Regions from separate parts of the Thermomonospora sp. CIF 1 genome, predicted to be linked through region 1. Evidence: predicted binding sites of a transcription regulator. Region 1 holds the regulator's gene; each other region holds the start of a gene.
What was found. Region 1 encodes HrcA, which represses chaperone genes, less so after heat shock. Its sites were predicted from a motif close to TTGGCACTCTCNNNNNGAGAGTGCCAA; they were not measured.
Positions count from the first base shown of each region.

Region 2: the regulator HrcA is predicted to act here: its motif matches at 1,824-1,850, upstream of BUE48_RS04500 (FmdB family zinc ribbon protein).
Region 3: the regulator HrcA is predicted to act here: its motif matches at 1,704-1,730, upstream of groL (chaperonin GroEL).

Region 1 is NZ_MOYN02000022.1:59,346-62,618, forward strand. Features, by position in the region: gene dnaJ (molecular chaperone DnaJ) at 1-1,025, opposite strand, end outside; gene hrcA (heat-inducible transcriptional repressor HrcA) at 1,026-2,039, opposite strand; gene BUE48_RS16180 (DUF3097 domain-containing protein) at 2,216-3,040, shown strand; gene hemW (radical SAM family heme chaperone HemW) at 3,104-3,273, opposite strand, start outside.
Region 2 is NZ_MOYN02000008.1:13,073-16,345, forward strand. Features, by position in the region: gene BUE48_RS04495 (MMPL family transporter) at 1-547, opposite strand, end outside; gene BUE48_RS04500 (FmdB family zinc ribbon protein) at 1,491-1,781, opposite strand; gene BUE48_RS04505 (potassium/proton antiporter) at 2,095-3,273, opposite strand, start outside.
Region 3 is NZ_MOYN02000007.1:268,804-272,076, forward strand. Features, by position in the region: gene thrC (threonine synthase) at 1-339, shown strand, start outside; gene BUE48_RS03965 (MoaD/ThiS family protein) at 393-671, shown strand; gene BUE48_RS03970 (cold-shock protein) at 1,012-1,212, shown strand; gene groL (chaperonin GroEL) at 1,861-3,273, shown strand, end outside.

The DNA of each region.
Region 1 (3,273 bases):
AGCAGTTCTTCCTGCTCTTCGTCCAAATTGGTGGGCGTCTCCACGTTGACGTGGATCAGCAGATCGCCGCGGCCGGACTCGTTGAGGTGGCGGACGCCCCGCCCGTGCAGCCGGATCACCTGCCCGGACTGGGTGCCGGGGCGGATGTCGACCTCCTCGGTGCCGTCCAGGGTCTCGATGGCGACCTGGGTGCCCAGCGCCGCCGCCGTCATCGGGATCTGCACGGTGCAGTGCAGATCGTCGCCCTCCCGCTCGAAGATCGGGTGCGGGCGTTCGACGATCTCCAAGAACAGGTCGCCGGCCGGGCCGCCGCCCGGGCCGACCTCGCCCTCCCCGGCGAGCTGAATGTGGGTGCCGCTCTCCACCCCGGCCGGGATCCGCACCTTGATGGTGCGCCGGGTGCGCACCCGGCCGTCGCCGGAGCACTCGGGGCAGGGCTGGCGGATGACGCTGCCGTAGCCGCCGCAGTGCGGGCACGGCCGCGACGTCATCACCTGGCCCAGGAAGGAGCGGGTGACCTGCTGCACCTCGCCCCGTCCCAGGCAGGTCTCGCAGGTCTCCGGGTGGGTGCCGGGGGCGGTGCCGGCCCCCGAGCACACGTTGCACACCACGGCGGTGTCGATGGCCAGCTCGCGGGTGGTGCCGAAGGCGGTCTCGGCCAGGTCCAGCTCCACCCGCAGCGTGGCGTTGCGGCCCCGCCGGGCCCGGCTGCGCGGGCCCCGCGAGGTCGCCGTGCCGAAGAAGGCGTCCATGATGTCGCTGAACGGGAAACCGGCCGCGCCGAACCCGGCACCGGCGCCGCCGCCGGGCGCGAACGGGTCCGCGCCCAGGTCGTACATCTCCCGCTTCTTCGGGTCGGAGAGCACCTCGTAGGCCTGGGTGATCTCCTTGAAGCGTTCCTGGGTCTCCGGGTCCGGATTGACATCCGGGTGGAGTTCCCGCGCGAGCCGCCGGTAGGCCTTCTTGATCTCGTCCTGGCTCGCGTCGCGGCGCACCCCAAGGATCGCGTAATAGTCGCGTGCCACTTACGACCCCGCGAGGACTTGTCCGACGTAACGTGCCACTGCCCGCACCGCTCCCATCGTGCTGGGGTAGTCCATCCGCGTCGGCCCGAGCACGCCCAGCCGCGCCAGGGGCCGGTCGCCGACGCCGTAGCCGGCGGCGACCACGGAGGTCGACCGAAGACTCTCGTGCGGATTCTCCTTGCCGATCCGCACCGTCAGACTAGACGAATCCCCGACCTCGCCGAGCAACCGCATCAGCACCACTTGCTCTTCCAGGGCCTCCAGCACCTCGCGCAGGCTCTGGGCGAAGTCGACGTTGGCCAAATTGGCGGTGCCGGCGAAGACGACCTTCTCCTCGTGCTTTTCGACCAGGGTCTCCAGCAGCACCGACAGCACGGTGGCGGCCACCTGCCGGTCGTCGGGGGCGACCTGCTCGGGCAGGTCGGCCACCGCGGTCGGCGCGTCCGCCAGCAGGCAGCCGTCCAGGCAGCTGTTGAGCAGGGTGCGCAGCCGCGACACCGACTCCTCGCAGACCGCGCCGGGGGTCTCCACCACCCGCTGCTCGACCCGCCCGGTGTTGGTGATCAGCACCAGCAGCAGCCGCCGCTCGGCGACCGGCACCAGCTCCACATGGCGCACCGACGAGCGCGACAGGGAGGGGTACTGCACCACCGCGACCTGCCGGGTGAGCTGGGCCAGCAGCCGGACGGTGCGGCTGACCACGTCGTCGAGGTCGTAGGCGCCGTTGAGGAAGGTCTCGATGGCGCGGCGTTCGGCCGCCGACAGCGGCTTGATCGTCGACAGCCGGTCCACGAACAGCCGGTAGCCCTTGTCGGTGGGCACCCGGCCGGCGCTGGTGTGCGGCTGGGTGATGTACCCCTGCTCCTCCAGCACCGCCATGTCGTTACGGATCGTCGCCGGAGAGACGCCCAGCGCATGCCGTTCGGCCAGCGCCTTGGAGCCCACCGGCTCGTTGGTGGACACGTAGTCCTCGACGATGGCGCGGAGCACCGCAAGTTTGCGGTCGTCGAGCACGTGGTCACCTCCTTGCGGCCCGCATACTGGCACTCCTTCCCCCCGAGTGCCAAGTCTACGGCGATTCGGGCGAGGTCGGAGGTCCCGGCAGGGTATCCTTTGCCGCCACGCCCACCGGCCGGGGGGAACGCGCCGTCCGGAGTCTCTGCACCGGCCGCGTCGTTAGAGTCCGGTCCGTGCGCAGCAAGGATTATGGCGATGATGTGCTGGCCGACCACCGGCGGTGGTCCCGTAAAAAGCCGATCCCCCGGGTGGCGGCCGAGCGGGACCTGGTGGTGGAGGACGCCGACAGCGGATTCTGCGGCGCCGTGGTGGCCTGCGACAAGCACGGGGTGACGCTGGAGGACCGGTTCGGCAACCGCCGCGTCTTTCCGCTCACCGAGGCCGGCTTCCTGCTGGAGGGCAGGCCGGTGACGCTGGTGCGGCCGCGCCGGCCCGCCGCGGGCCCGCTCCGCTCGGCCTCCGGGTCGATCGCGGTGCCCGGTCTGCGCGCCCGCGTGGCCCGCGAGAGCCGCATCTACGTCGAGGGCGTGCACGATGCGGAGCTGGTGGAAAAGATCTGGGGCCACGACCTGCGCGTGGAGGGGGTCGTGGTGGAGTACCTGGAGGGCGTCGACGACCTTCCGGCGGTGGTGGCCGAGTTCGGCCCCGGTCCGGGCCGGCGGCTGGGCGTGCTGGTGGACCACCTGGTCGAAGGGTCCAAGGAGAGCCGGATCGCCGCTCAGGTGTCCTCGCCGTACGTGCTGGTCACCGGGCATCCCTTCGTGGACATCTGGCAGGCCGTCAAGCCCGCCGTACTGCGTATCGGGGCCTGGCCGCAGGTTCCGCCCGGCGTGCCCTGGAAGGAGGGCGTGCTGGCGGCGCTGGGCTGGCCTCCCGACGTGGGGGCGGCCTGGCGGCGGATCCTCGGCGCGGTGAACTCTTATGCCGATCTGGAGCCGCAGCTGCTGGGACGCGTGGAGGAGCTCATCGACTTCGTCACCGCTCCCGACCCCTCCTGAGCCGCCTGTGGGAGGGCCGCCGCCGGAACCGCAACGGCGCCGAAGAACCCGGCGGGGCCCTCGTCAGGTGAGGTCTCGGACGACGGCGTCGGCGAGCAGCCGGCCGCGCAGGGTCAGCACCGCGCGGCCCCGGCCGAAGTAGGGCTCCTCCTCCACCAGGCCGTCGGCGATGGCCCGCCGCACCGCCGCGTCCTCCAGCAGCTCGGCGGGGCACCCCTCGGCCAGCCGCAGTT
Region 2 (3,273 bases), on a different contig from region 1:
GGAAGCCGTCGATGGTCTCGAACACCTTGATCATGTCGCTGCCGGCGCCGGCCGGGCCGGTCACGTGCGCGGTCAGGCCCGGCGGGCCGCGCTTGACCAGTTCCCGGGCCTCTTCGACGGCCTTGACCTGGTCGGCGTCCTCCAGCGGGAGGAGGGTCTGCAGCGCCTTGCCGTCCTTGGCGGGGATGGGGCCTTGGGGCTGCCGCGCGCCCGGCAGCCGGCTCAGCGGCCCCAGGTCGGCCTGCGCCTTGGCGTGGTCGGCGGCGGTGATCCCCGAGGGTCGCTCATAGACGATCACCGCCAGCGAGATCTCCTCGTCGCGGAAGCGTTTTTGCAGCTCGACGACCTGGGTGGACTCGGCGCCGCCCGGCAGCCATGCGGCGGCGTCGTTCTTTTCCACCTCCGACAGCCGGCCCGCCAGCGGGCCGACCAGCGCCAGCAGCACGATCCACAGGGCCAGCACGGCCCACTTCGCCCTGCCGCCGACGGGCAGCGCGGCGAGCCGGGCCCACCGTCCCTGGGGCGGCGTCTGACCTGGTGCGGTCATGATGTCCCCCATTTGAGATATGTCGTGTCTATGGGCAGCAGACTGTCTCGGCTTCGGAGGTATGTCAAGTAATATCTCGAAGAAGCGAGGGGTGAGCCGCCTCACCCGGCGCCCTCCCACGGTCCGCCTCGGCCGTGCCGGGGACTCCACCGGCATGCGGAACGCGCCGCCCGGGAACCTGCCGCATGAGTCGATGGTCGGGCGGCGGGAACGGGTGTGCATCGTCCCGCAGACGGGGATGGCGGCTGCGCCCCGGGAGGGAGACGACGGCGAGGCGGTCCACCCTGGGGAGGAGACCGCCTTCGCTCCGACCGCCAGGCCTTACCGATTTTTCTGCAGGCCGAAATGCTGAATCAATCCCATGAGCCGGGATGAGGCGAGCCTCCCATTGTTGAGGAATTTTTCGGCCTCCAAGAGCCCACCTCGAAAGAAGTGGGATGCACGGAGAAGAAGCGTCCGCATGCAGCGGTCTTTGCCTCTTGAGCCCGTGCGGACGCGCATGCACAAGGCCCCGGTGACCCTCTTCGTCACCGGGGCCTATATGAACGTGCCCGGACGGCCGCAGCAGGCCTTTCCGCATGCGTAGCTTCAGGTCTTGGGACGCCGGGACCCATGAATTCGGCGTCGCCTCATGTCACGGCATTGTTGCCCATGGCGATGCGCTCGTCTCGGCTGTGAGACGAGGGCACGGAAAAGCACGGCGCGGCGTCCGCGGCCGGGTGTCCTGCGGCCGTGCCCTCAGGACCTCCGGTCGCCGTCCAAGACGGATGAGGCGGGCGGCGGTGGAGGAGCACCCCAAGCCTCGCGTTCCAAGACCGCCGGTCCGGCCGGCACCGGACCCCGAAAGCCCGCGGGCGCGTGGCGCCGATGCCGTTCCGGAAGGCCCGAGCGGCCGGGCAGAGGTGATCGTCCGTCCGCCCGCAGGGGACCTGGACGGACGAGATCAGGCGACCTTGGAGCCGGAGTCGGAGGAGGACGACGTGCCGGAGCTGCTCGAGGAGTCGGACTTGCTCGAAGAGTCGGACTTGGCGGACGAGGAACTCGACTTGCCGCCGCCGCTGCGGCTGTCGGTCCGGTAGAAACCGCTGCCCTTGAAGATGATCCCGGCCGCGGAGAAGACCTTGCGCAGCCGGCCCTTGCACGACGGGCACTCGGTCAGCGGGTCGTCGCTGAACTTCTGCACGACCTCGAGGCGCTCGCTGCAGTCGGTGCACACGTACTCATACGTCGGCACGGGTCTCCTCCTTGCCGCCACAGCCCGCGGAAGATCCGCAGACTGGCACTCTCATGACACGACTGCTAATAGTACTGCTCACGCAACCCCGCACATCCCATCGGCCCGGCTGCCCTCCGCCGAAGGGGCGCTTCCGCCACAGCGCCCATGAGGGCCGCCTGACCAGGAGAAACCCGCTCCGATGCGGGGGGAGGGGGACCTGCGTGCCCCCGTCCGCAAGGGCGACGGGCCGCAACCGGCCGGACGCTGAGATCCGGCCCGCTCCCTGCGTCCGGCATGCGGCGGCCGCACCCGCGCCACCGGAAATGTGATGTCAGTCACCTTTTTCGCCGAACCATCCGGCCAGCTTGCCGCGGCGGCTGACGGCCCGCAGCCGCCGTTCGGTGGCCTCGCGCACATCGGCGGTGGCCACGACCAGCAGCACGTCCCCGCCGCGCAGCACGGTGGTCGGCCCGGGGACGAAACTGCGGCCGTCGCGCACGATGAGGGTGATGGACGCCTTGGCGGGCAGCCGCAGCTCGAAGATCTCCACCCCGCTGAGCGCCGAGTCCTCCGGGATGCGGACCTGCAGCAGATCGGCCTGCAACTGCTCCAGGGGGGCGGCCTCGACGTCCAGGTCCTGGGCCTCGCCCTCGGCGGAGATGCGCAGCGCGCGGGCCACCGGCGGCAGGGTGGGGGCCTGCAGCAGGGTGAAGACCACCACGATCACGAAGACCAGCGCGAACAGCCGGTCGGCGCCGGGCACCCCCTCTGACAGCGGCACGGTGGCGAACACCACCGGCACCGCCCCGCGCAGCCCGGCCCAGGACAGGAAGATCCGCTCCTTGCGGGAGACCCCGAAGCCCAGCGTGGAGGCCCACACCGACAGCGGCCGGGCCACCAGCACCAGCACCGACCCGGCCACCAGCGCCGGGATCACCTGGGCGGGCAGATCCGACGGCTCGGCCACCAGCCCCAGCATCACGAACAGCCCGATCTGCGCCAGCCACGCGATGCCCTCGGCGAAACCGCGGGTGGCCGGCCGGTGCGGCAGCCGGGCGTTCCCCAGCGCCAGGGCGCACAGGTAGCAGGCCATGAAGCCGCTGGAGTGGATCAGCGTGGCCGCCCCATAGGAGCCGACCGCCAGCGACATCACCGCGATCGGGTACAGGCCCGAGGCCGGCAGCGCGGCCCGCCGCAGCGCGAAGATCCCCAGCCAGGCCGTCACCAGTCCCACCGCGGCCCCGGCCGCCAGCTCGTAGGCCATCAGCGGGACCACCAGCCACGGCCCGGGCCCGTGCGCGTCGGTGGTGCTCAGCAGCACGACGATGAGGATGACGGGGGCGTCGTTGAAGCCGGACTCGGCCTCCAGGATCCCGGCCAGCCGGTGCGGGATCGGCAGCCGCCGCAGCACCGAGAACACCGCCGCCGCGTCCGTGGGCGCCAGCACCGTGCCCAGCAGGAACGCCAGCCGCCAGTCCAGCCCCAGCAGCCAGTGCGCGGCCACCCCCAC
Region 3 (3,273 bases), on a different contig from region 1:
AAGTCGCTGGCCATCGGCAACCCCGCCGACGGCCCGTACGTCCTGGACGTGGTGCGCCGCACCGGCGGCGCGGTCGAGGACGTCTCCGACCCCGAGGTCGTCGAAGGCATCCGGCTGCTGGCCGCCACCGAGGGGATCTTCGCCGAGACCGCCGGCGGCGTCACCGTGGCCTGCCTGCGCAAACTCATCGCCTCCGGGGCGCTGGACCCCGAGGCCGAGACCGTCATCATCAACTCCGGCGACGGGCTGAAGACCCTGGACGCCGTGGCGCCGGTGGCCCGCCCGTCCGCCGAGATCGCCCCCACCCTGGAGGACTTCCGCGCCTCCGGCCTGGCCTGAGCCCTCCCCGGTCCGGTCACCGCAGTCCCGAACTTTCGAGTGGAAAGACGCCCATGAGCACGGTTTCCGTACGCATTCCGACGATCCTGCGCACCTACACCGGCGGCGAGGCCGAGGTCAAGGCCACCGGCGCCACCCTGCGGGAGGTCATCGCCGACCTCGACGCCAACTACAGCGGAATCGCCGCCCGCGTCCTGGACGACAACGGCAAGATCCGCCGCTTCGTCAACGTCTATGTCGGCGACGAGGACGTCCGATTCGCCGACGGCCTGGACACCGCCACCCCCGACGGCACCCTGGTCTCCATCATCCCGGCCGTCGCCGGAGGCTGACCCGGCATCATGCGGGATGCCCGCTCGGGCATCCCGCTCTTTTGTTTCTCCCCACCCCTCTTGACCGACTTTTCGGTTCTTATCGGACGGGGCGGGCGCTACGGCCGATCAGGGGATGTTCGGGATTGTTCCGGCGGGATTTTCGTTTCCCCGTCCGCCGCCCCTGCGACTGCGTAATATTCCCGGTGACCATAACCGGCCGTCCCACAGCCTCCCACAACCGGTGTCACGTCGATAGGGTCGCTCCCGAATCATCACCCCGGTTCCGCGGTGACAGGGGCGGGACCGGAGAAAGACCCCCGCGTCCCGCAGCGGCCGCGGGCGCGGCGACAGGGTTGGCATGGCGCAAGGCACCGTCAAGTGGTTCAACGCCGAAAAGGGCTACGGCTTCATCGCGGTCGACGGCGGCAGGGACGTCTTCGTCCACTACTCCGCGATCCTCATGGACGGCTACCGCACCCTTGAGCAGGGTCAACGCGTCGAATTCGAGATCGCCCACAGCGAGCGCGGCCCGCAGGCCGAATCGGTCCGCACTCTGTGAGCGCGGGCATCGCCCGGCCGCCGGCCGCCTCCCTGCGCGGCTTCCCTCCGTGACCCAAGGCCCGTCCAGACGATGCGGACGGACGGGCCGCGAGCCGGCCGAGGCATCGACGCCGGTCTCCCGCCGGATGCTCCGGGCGGCTGCGTTCAACACGCCGGCTTCACAGCCCCAGACGGAGACGTCGCAGCCGGCGGCGGACACCCCGGGCTCCCGTCCCCGGCACCTTGGACCATGCGCCTGAAAAAGACCGGTGATTGAAAGGCCGCGAGCGGGGCAGAACTTCGCAGCACGGACTTCGGCTCGCAGGCGCCCTCTCGACGATCATGGACGAGAGCCCGCGACGCGCCGCCCGCCCCGGCGGCCCGGCGCTCGGCCAGGTCCGGGATCGGCGATGTTTTCGCAGGTCAGAGCGGGTGCCGACGGGCTGGTGAACACTTCGTCGGAGGCGGGTCCATCGCTTGCACTCGGCAGGGTAGAGTGCTAAAAAACGGTTGGCACTCTACTGTGGAGAGTGACAATCCCACAGTCTAGGGGTCGGGGCGATGAGGCCTCACTCCGGCGGCTGAAGGGGTGCCGTCGGGTGGGTCGTCCGTCGCGGGCGTCGGCTCGATCCGTGATAGCCACCTCGTTCCGGGAGGACTGGAGCCTATGGCTGCAAAGATGATCGCGTTCGACGAGGAGGCCCGCCGGGGTCTTGAGCGCGGGATGAACCAGCTTGCCGACGCGGTCAAGGTGACGCTGGGTCCCAAGGGCCGCAACGTGGTGCTGGAGAAGAAGTGGGGCGCTCCCACGATCACCAACGACGGCGTGTCGATCGCCAAGGAGATCGAGCTGGAGGACCCCTGGGAGAAGATCGGCGCCGAGCTGGTCAAGGAGGTCGCCAAGAAGACCGACGATGTGGCCGGTGACGGCACCACCACGGCCACCGTGCTGGCGCAGGCGCTGGTGCGTGAGGGTCTGCGGAACGTGGCCGCCGGGGCGAACCCGATGGCGCTCAAGCGCGGTATCGAGGCGGCGGTGGAGCGGGTCAGCGAGGAGCTGTCCAAGCTGGCCAAGGATGTGGAGACCAAGGAGCAGATCGCTTCGACCGCCTCGATCTCGGCCGGTGACACCCGGATCGGGGAGATCATCGCCGAGGCGATGGACAAGGTGACCAAGGACGGTGTGATCACCGTTGAGGAGAGCAACACCTTCGGTCTGGAGCTGGAGCTGACCGAGGGTATGCGCTTCGACAAGGGCTACATCTCGCCCTACTTCGTCACCGACCCCGAGCGGATGGAGGCCGTCCTCGACGACCCCTACATCCTGATCGTCCAGGGCAAGGTCTCGGCCAACAAGGACCTGCTGCCGGTCCTGGAGGCCGTGATGCAGGCCGGCAAGCCGCTGCTGATCATCGCCGAGGACGTCGAGGGCGAGGCCCTGGCCACCCTGGTGGTCAACAAGATCCGCGGCATCTTCAAGTCCATCGCGGTCAAGGCCCCCGGCTTCGGTGACCGCCGCAAGGCCATGCTGGGCGACATCGCCACCCTGACCGGCGGCCAGGTCATCTCCGAGGAGATCGGCCTGAAGGTGGAGAACACCACCCTCGACATGCTGGGCAAGGCCCGCAAGGTCGTGGTGACCAAGGACGAGACCACCATCGTGGACGGCGCCGGTGACGCCGCCGAGATCGAGGGCCGGATCAACCAGATCCGCACCGAGATCGAGAACACCGACTCCGACTACGACCGGGAGAAGCTGCAGGAGCGGCTGGCCAAGCTGCGCGGCGGCGTGGCGGTGATCCGGGCCGGTGCGGCCACCGAGGTGGAGCTGAAGGAGCGCAAGCACCGCATCGAGGACGCCGTCCGCAACGCCCAGGCCGCCGTGGAGGAGGGCATCGTCCCCGGCGGTGGCGTGGCCCTGCTGCAGGCCAGCGCCAAGGCCTTCGACAAGCTGGAGCTGACCGGCGACGAGGCCACCGGTGCGGCGATCGTCAAGCGCGCTCTGGAGGAGCCGATCAAGCAGATCGCCGTGAACGCCGGCCTGGAGGGCGGCGTGGTGGTCGAGAAGGTCCGCAACCTG